2 regions of the Cellulosilyticum sp. WCF-2 genome follow, and region 1 is predicted to be linked to the other one. Evidence: a T-box and tRNA genes for the amino acid it is inferred to sense, from the RefSeq annotation. Region 1 holds a T-box; the other holds one or more tRNA genes.
What was found. The T-box of region 1 lies ahead of thrS (threonine--tRNA ligase). A T-box ahead of a tRNA ligase gene usually reads a tRNA of that ligase, here a tRNA-Thr.
Positions count from the first base shown of each region.

Region 2: it encodes a tRNA-Thr, which carries the amino acid that the T-box ahead of thrS (threonine--tRNA ligase) is inferred to sense. The anticodon was not compared.

Region 1 is NZ_CP034675.1:848,998-853,217, reverse strand. Features, by position in the region: gene EKH84_RS03795 (DUF4830 domain-containing protein) at 1-28, opposite strand, end outside; gene thrS (threonine--tRNA ligase) at 297-2,063, opposite strand; T-box leader at 2,143-2,367, opposite strand; gene EKH84_RS03785 (N-acyl homoserine lactonase family protein) at 2,592-3,413, shown strand; gene EKH84_RS03780 (ArsR/SmtB family transcription factor) at 3,424-3,801, shown strand; gene EKH84_RS03775 (nitroreductase family protein) at 3,840-4,220, shown strand, end outside.
Region 2 is NZ_CP034675.1:2,608,610-2,612,829, reverse strand. Features, by position in the region: gene EKH84_RS11580 (LytR/AlgR family response regulator transcription factor) at 1-629, opposite strand, end outside; gene EKH84_RS11575 (lactate utilization protein) at 793-1,428, shown strand; tRNA gene EKH84_RS11570 (tRNA-Thr) at 1,522-1,594, shown strand; gene EKH84_RS11565 (hypothetical protein) at 2,038-2,241, opposite strand; gene EKH84_RS11560 (ribonuclease J) at 2,267-3,925, opposite strand; gene EKH84_RS11555 (SDR family oxidoreductase) at 4,128-4,220, shown strand, end outside.

The DNA.
Region 1 (4,220 bases):
AGTAGTTTACTTTTACTGTCCCCTTCATTACGTTCCCCCTCGTATATCCTGAACTACTCACCAGCAATACATTTATTATCTTCTTAATGCTATATAAATATCGTATCATTCTCTAAAATGTTTATCAATATTATCAAAATATTTAGTCTTTAAGACTCTACATGTTTTTTCTCTACATCTATCAACATCACAAAAAAGCTACATTAAGCAATCTGTGCTCGATGTAGCTTCTCTTTTATTCACTCTTTATTAGCTTAGTTTATTATCTTAATTTCTTATCACTACTACTTCTCCTACTAAACAGTTCCCCCCTGTATTTCATTCTTCAGGAGCTGCATTAACTCTTGTATGCTGTAGCTTTCTTGAGCATTTTCATCTCGCCTACGAATTGTAACAAGCTTATTATCTACTTCTTTTTGACCTACAACGATCATATAAGGCACTTTACCAAGCTGTGCTTCTCTAATCTTATAGCCTATCTTTTCATCTCTATTATCTATTTCACAGCGGATACCTTGTTTTTGTAATTCTGCCATGACAGAAGCTCCATACTCTGCGAATTTATCTGAAATAGGGAGCACTTTTACTTGAACTGGCGCTAACCAAAGTGGGAATTTACCCGCATAATGCTCAATTAGAATGCCTATGAATCGTTCAATAGAGCCAAAGACAACGCGGTGAATCATAATAGGTCTATGCTTCTTACCATCTGCACCAATGTATTCTGCTTCAAACCTTACAGGTAGCTGAAAGTCTAGTTGAATAGTACCACACTGCCATGTTCTACCTATAGAATCCTCTAGGTGGAAGTCTATCTTTGGTCCATAGAAAGCGCCGTCTCCCTCATTAATCACATATTCTAGCTGCATCTCATCTAAAGCCTTTTTGAGTCCCTCAGTTGCCACATTCCAATCTTCATCACTACCAATACTATTTTCTGGACGTGTAGATAACTCCACATGATACTTAAAACCAAACTTGCTATACACTTCATCAATAAGTCTTACAACACCTTTAATCTCATCTGTAATTTGTTCCTGTGTCATGAAAATATGAGCATCGTCTTGTGTAAAGCAACGTACACGCATAAGACCATGTAAAGCTCCTGATTTTTCATGTCTATGAACCAATCCCAATTCACCCATACGAATAGGGAGTTCACGATAAGAGTGAGGCTGTAATTTATAAACTAACATACCACCAGGACAATTCATTGGTTTGATGGCAAAATCTGTATCGTCGATAACTGTGGTATACATGTTTTCACGGTAATGATCCCAGTGACCAGATGTTTCCCAAAGCTCTTTATTGAGCATCATCGGTGTGCTAATTTCCACATAACCCTCTCTCGTATGAAGCTTTCTCCAATAATCAATTAAGAGATTTTTAAGTATCATACCTTTTGGCAGGAAGAATGGAAAACCTGGTCCTTCATCTAGAATTGTAAATAAACCTAGTTCTTTTCCTAACTTTCTATGATCCCTCTTTTTAGCTTCTTCAATGCTTTGTAAATAGGCTTCTAAATCACTACTCTTTGGAAAAGCTGTTCCATAAATCCTTGTGAGCATCTTATTTTTTTCGTTTCCTCTCCAATACGCCCCAGCCGTTGCTGTTAACTTAAAGGCCTTGATTAGGCTTGTATTAGTTACATGTGGTCCTGCACATAATTCCACATAATCTCCTTGCTGATAAAAGCTAAGCTGTGCCTCTTCAGGTAAGTCATTAATAAGCTCTATTTTATAAGGTTCATTTTTCTCTTTCATCAGTGCAAGTGCTTCTTCTCTATTTAAAGTATATCTTTGCAAGGAGAGACTTTCTTTAACGATTTTTCTCATCTCTTGCTCAATCTCTACTAAATTCGCCACTGTGAATTCAAAGTCAAACTCAAAATCATAGTAAAACCCATCTTCAATCACAGGTCCAATAGCACACTTAGTAGTTGGGTATAACCTTTTAACAGCTTGTGCTAAAACATGAGATGCTGTATGTCTAAAAGCATTCTTCCCCTCTTTTTCCTCGAACTTAAAATCTTTTACTAAACCATCCTTCATTATTACTTTCATTTCTTATGTCCTCCTTTTCAAACTTGAAATATATAACATAAGAAAAGCACCCTAAAACAAATGACCTTATAGTCATTTATTTAAGGGTGCAATTATAGTCTGTGCACGGTTCCACCTTAACTTTTCACTTCAGATTCTAACAAATCCTAGCCTTTAACGCAGACATACGGATGTACTTACTTATTGGTTCAGCACAACAGCTCAGGAATGGTTTTCAACTAAACGCTTTCATAAAGAACTTCCACCAAGTATTCTTCTCTCTGGATGATTTATAAAGTCTACTCTTTTCCATCTTTGCTTTTCCTATGTTATTAAGGTTATTATAACTAATCATCATAAAATGTCAATATATTATCTTTATTTCATAATATTTTCAACATTACTTCCCAATCATAGCTAATTGACATTTTTTGAATGGTCTCGATTTTCTTTACCAATGATCTATTTAAAGATATATATGTTATAATCGTTTAAAAATATGAACCATTATCATACTAGAATATATGGTCTTCTAGAAAGGAGTCACTAATGGAGAAAAAGGTAAAAGTGCATGTGTTTCATACAGGAGAAGTAAATGTTGACCCCGCTGTTCCCTTTAGATATATATCAAGAAATCCCATAGCTTATACAGGCCTATTACGAAATCCAAAAAAACGTATTTGGCTACCTGTATCAGCTTATCTTATTGAACATCCAAAGGGATTAGTACTAATTGATACAGGATGGCATAAAGATGTAAGGGTTAATCAAAGAAAACATATGTCCTGGAAGCTTAATATAGCAAGTAAAGCTAGACTTCCATTAGGTGAAGCAATAGATGAGCAGTTGCAATCCTTGGGCATTACTCCTAAAGACCTTGACTATGTTTTTTTAAGCCACATGGATGTTGATCACATAAGCGGTGTAGATTTAGTAAAAGATGCCAAGCAAATTCTTACCTCTAAAGAAGAGTTACAAGCAGCAACTACGGGTGAACTTAGATATGAGAAAAGACTATGGAAAAATGTAAATATACGCACATTTGAGATGAAAAATTCATCATATGGGCCATTTGGAAGAAGTTATGACGTCTTTAATGATGAGAGTATATTAATGATAGATGTAGCAGGTCATACTAAAGGAAGCAGTGCAACGTTAGTACAAAACAACGGAAAATTTATTCTTTTAACGGGAGACTGTGGTTACTCAAAAGATTCTTGGAAAAAATTACGTTTACCGGGCCCTATATCTGATAAAAGAAAGATGAGAAAAACTCTAGAATGGGTAGGGGAAATGTCTCACAAAGAAGGATGTATAGAGATATTAGCTACACATGACCCCGAGGTAAAACCCCACATTATTGAATTATAGGAGAAGCTAAATGGAACAATGCAAAGAAAGGTTAGCAAATATTGCAACAGAATTTAGACAATGCAGCAAGGTCTTTACTGCTATTGGTGATGAAACTAGGCAGAAAATTATTCTAACACTTTTAGAGAGTAATTGTGACGGCATAAGAGTTGGTGAAATTACAGAAAAGACAAATCTTTCTCGTCCCGCAGTATCACATCACCTACAGCTACTAAAAGAAGCGGGCATTATCAACATGCGTAGAGTGGGAACTAAAAACTATTATTATATGGATTCAAACAAGGAACAATGGATGAAAATAATAAAGCTTATGAATCATATTTATGAAGTTGTTCAGGACTTTGCACCAATTGATACCCGAAGTGATGAGAGCTATTATTCAAAATAAGACAGTAAATAAATAATAATTAAAGGAGGTCATGATTAATGAATCTAGTTGAAGCAATGCAAAAAAGACATTCAGTACGTAGTTATAAAACACAAAAAATAGAAGGAACGGTAGTTAATGAACTTAGGGCCTATATAGATGAATGTAATAAACAAAGTGGTATGCATATTCAGTTATGTATAGATGAACCCAATGCCTTTAATAGTTTCATGGCACATTATGGTTCATTCAAAAATGTAACTAACTATATTGCTATAGTTGGAAAGAAAGGAAAAGATTTCGAGGAAATGTGTGGTTATTGGGGAGAAAAAACTGTTCTAAAAGCTACACAACTGGGACTTTCTACTTGTTGGGTAGCTCTAACCTATAGTAAAGGTAAAAGTACCTGTAAAATAGATAAAGGAGAAAAACTTTGCTGT
Region 2 (4,220 bases), 1.8 Mb from region 1:
ATAACCTTCTGTTCCTCTATAGTCTTTATATAACCTAGATTAACCATGCAACCCCTATGAATTTTCGTAAAACCCTTATTTTCAAATTGCTCCTCAACATCCTTCATACGCCGTATCGTTGTTTTATAACACGCTTGAATTGTATGTACTTCAACATGACGGTTGACACACAGAAAATACATGATATCCTTAACTAATAATTTAATCCATCCTTCCTCTGTTTTGATTATATAGCATTCTGTCTGCGCTCTCATCTTTTTTAAAGCACTCTGAATGCACTCTTCGATTTCCTCTTTAAAATGACTTTTACGTACATATCTGAATGCACCAACTTTAAAGCTTTCAAAAACCCGTGTCGTTATCCCTGTTAAAAATACAATTAATAGCTCCTGATTAATCTCTCTTATTAATCTTGCAACTTCTATTCCATCTTTTCCAGGCATATCTATATCTAAAATGACTATATCAAAAAAATAAGGCACTTCATTGAATACCTTTATAAAAGCTTCACTACACGAAAATTGATGAACTTTAATATCTACATTCAATACTGATAGATAATACTCAATATATAGCGTGGCAGATTCTAAGAAATCCTTATTATCATCACATATTATTAAGTTAATCATCTAATCACCCCATTTAATTCTATACAATTTTTGTATTATTTTCAACATTTTTAATTCATATTTTATTCATATTTGACACATTACAACATCGACTATGTTTACATGTGGCTATATAACTATGTTATAATAAAATAAACTGTAACTATTTTTAGGAGTTTAAAATATGACCATCACTTCACTTTATTATGAACGTACCGCTGAAACACTTATAAAGAATTTACAAAAGCGCCATATAGAAGGCCATTATGTATCGTCTAAGGAAGAAGCCATTCAAAAAGCATTTTCTCTTTTAAAAAATAGTGAACTTATTTCTTGGGGTGGCTCTATGACATTGGCTGAAATAGGTCTTATTCCTGCTCTAGAAGCAGCAGGATGTTATACCCTATTAGACCGTTCCAAGGTACCTAATGAGCAAGTAGAAGAACTCTATCATCGTGCTTTTTTTGCTGATACCTATTTTATGAGTACAAATGCCATCACTCTTGAGGGTGAACTTATCAATATTGATGGTACTGGTAATCGTGTTGCCTCACTTATTTATGGACCTAAACAAGTCATTATTATTGCCGGCATGAATAAAGTAGCTAGAAATCAAACAGAAGCTCTTTCTCGTATACATAATGCAGCTTGTCCTCAGAACGCTATTCGCCTTAGTAAAAACACACCTTGTGCTTTAACTGGTGTTTGTCAAGATTGTTTAAGTCCAGATTGTATTTGTATGCAAACGGTTATTACACGTAATAGTAAACCAGCCGGTCGTATTAAAGTCATTCTAGTAGGTGAAAATCTAGGTTATTAAGTAACCCTTAAATAGCCATTTTTTCTAGAGGTAAATGTTGACAAACGTCATCCTACATGCTATTATAATAAAGCGCTTAACAAAGAGCGCTCTGCTCTCATGGCTCAGGCGGTAGAGCGTCACCTTGGTAAGGTGGAGGCCACGGGTTCAAGTCCCGTTGAGAGCTTTACTATTCAAAGGATACAAGTTATTACTTGTATCCTTTTTTGTCAGTCAATAAATATTTATGTTTATCGACGTATAATATCAGTATTTTTTAATAAGAGGTACCATTGACTCTATTTGTTATAAATTCTTACTTTATAAATTTTTCAGACTTATAATTTATTTTTATAAGAAAATACATTTAATATTAAAATGATTCATATTATTATGTATATATATAAGTTATTAAGGAGTATAGCGTAATGATATTAAAAATTTTTAAGAAATACGAATTTCCTCTTATGTACATTGTATTTATAACTACTATATATATTACTTACAGGTTATTAAACGTAGCCATTTAACCAGTTATATACTTAAATGAATGCCCAGTTACTAGCTTTATAAAAAAGGGTATAAACATTAAAAATAAATGTTTATACCCTTTTTTGTGACTCTTTTTAGTTATTGAAGACTTTTATTGAATTCAAAAATGTTTTCTATTTCATTATCTGTCTCGTCATAACATTTCACATCCGCTCCTGCAATGTATCCAATGGAATCACGGTCCAAAACTGTAGCTCTTATTTTAAGTAAGTCCTCCTCACTCATGGGTAAATCAACTACCTTTGTTTCTTGATCTCTAGTACAGACCATCTTAACTTTCATTTTACTCACCTTTCTTCCTTCTATATTAAACTTCCATAATAATTGGCAAAATAGCGGGCCTTCTTTTTGTTTTTTCATATAAAAGTTGCTCTACCACCTTTTTAATGCTCGTTTTTAAAATATGCCATTCTGTCATTTGATAAGCAAGACACATCTCTAATTCTTTATTAGCTACAGCTTTTACTTCTTCTATTAAATCCTCTGAATCCTTGGCATAAACAAAGCCTCTGGTAATAATATCAGGACCACTCATAATAGAGCAAGTTTCTAAATCAATGGCTGCTACTACTATGAGCATCCCCTCTTCTGCTAAATGCTTACGATCCCTGAGTACAATATTACCTACATCTCCTATACCAATACCATCTACTAAAATATTTCCTGCCCTTACTCTTCCGGTCACTCCAGCTGTTACCTTACTTACTTCTAAAACCTCCCCATCTTCTAAAATAAAGATATTATCCTGAGCCATTCCCATTTGCCTTGCTAAATTGCGATGATGAATCAGATGCCTATATTCACCATGAGCTGGCATAAAATACTGCGGATGCGTTAAAGTATGCATGAGCTTAAGCTCTTCTTGATATGCATGACCTGATACATGAACCTCTTCTAAATCCTTATATATGACTTGAGCTCCTTTTTTATAAAGCTCATTAATCACTTTTGAAACTAATTTATCATTTCCTGGAATAGGTGAAGCAGAGATAATAAATAAATCATTGGGTTCTATTTGAATGAATCGATGTTTTCCAAAGGCAATACGTGCCAGCGCTGCCATAGGTTCCCCTTGGCTTCCTGTCGTAATAATAGTCATTTGATCATTAGGGTAGTTCTTCATTTGTTCAACTTCTATTAAAGTAGTCTCTGGCACACTCAAATACCCTAAACTTCTGGCTACTTTCGTTATGTTTTCCATACTTCTGCCACTAAAAGCTACTTTACGTCCATAAAGCACCGCTGCATTAATAATCTGTTGAATACGATGAATATTGGATGCAAAGGTCGCAACAATAATACGTCCTTTCACATTGTCAAATAAACGCTCTAAGGTCTTACCAATAGTTACTTCTGATGGAGAGTGTCCTTTACGTTCTACATTAGTGCTATCTGCTAAAAGGAGTAATATGCCTTCTTTTCCCAATTCACCAATCCGCTGTAAATCCATTCCCTTCTGATCAACAGGTGTATAATCCACTTTAAAGTCCCCTGTATGAAAAATAATTCCTTCAGGTGTATGCACTGCAATACAACACGCACCGGCAATACTATGTGTACTTCTCACAAACTCTACCTTTATTTGTTCTAAAGCAATCACGTCACCAGCTTCCACGCAGTGACATTCACTTTTTGTTAGGAGACCGTGTTCTTGGAGTTTGTTTTCTATAATGCCTAAAGTAAGAGGAGTTCCATACAAGGGAATGTTCATTTGTTTTAATATATAGGGAACTGCACCTATATGATCTTCATGTCCATGAGTGAAAAAGATACCTTTTACTTTATTCTTATTTTGTAATAAGTACGTAATATCAGGAATAACCAAATCTACCCCATACATTTGTTCGTCTGGAAAACCCATGCCACAGTCAATCACTATGATTTCTTCTTCATACTCTATAACGGTTATATTTTTGCCAATACTTCCAAGCCCTCCAAGAGGAATGACTTTCACAGCATTTTTCATCTTTCATCCTCGCTTTATTACTTTTATACTTAGTATAACTTTTTCCTAAAAAAGTATGTAGTGTTATTTTTAAATGAGACAAATGATAAAGTTACTTGCCATTAAGCTTTGATAAAATTTCCATATTGAAATACTTACATTAAGCTCATACTAAATTTGAATTTTTATTCTTAATCATTTATTACTTTTAGGAGGTATTGTCATGTCTTTCCCTAACCATTTTAAAGCGCAACAACAAACAAGGCATCCTGGTTTTGAATACGAAATGCAACCACTCCCCATTTTTGATGATGAA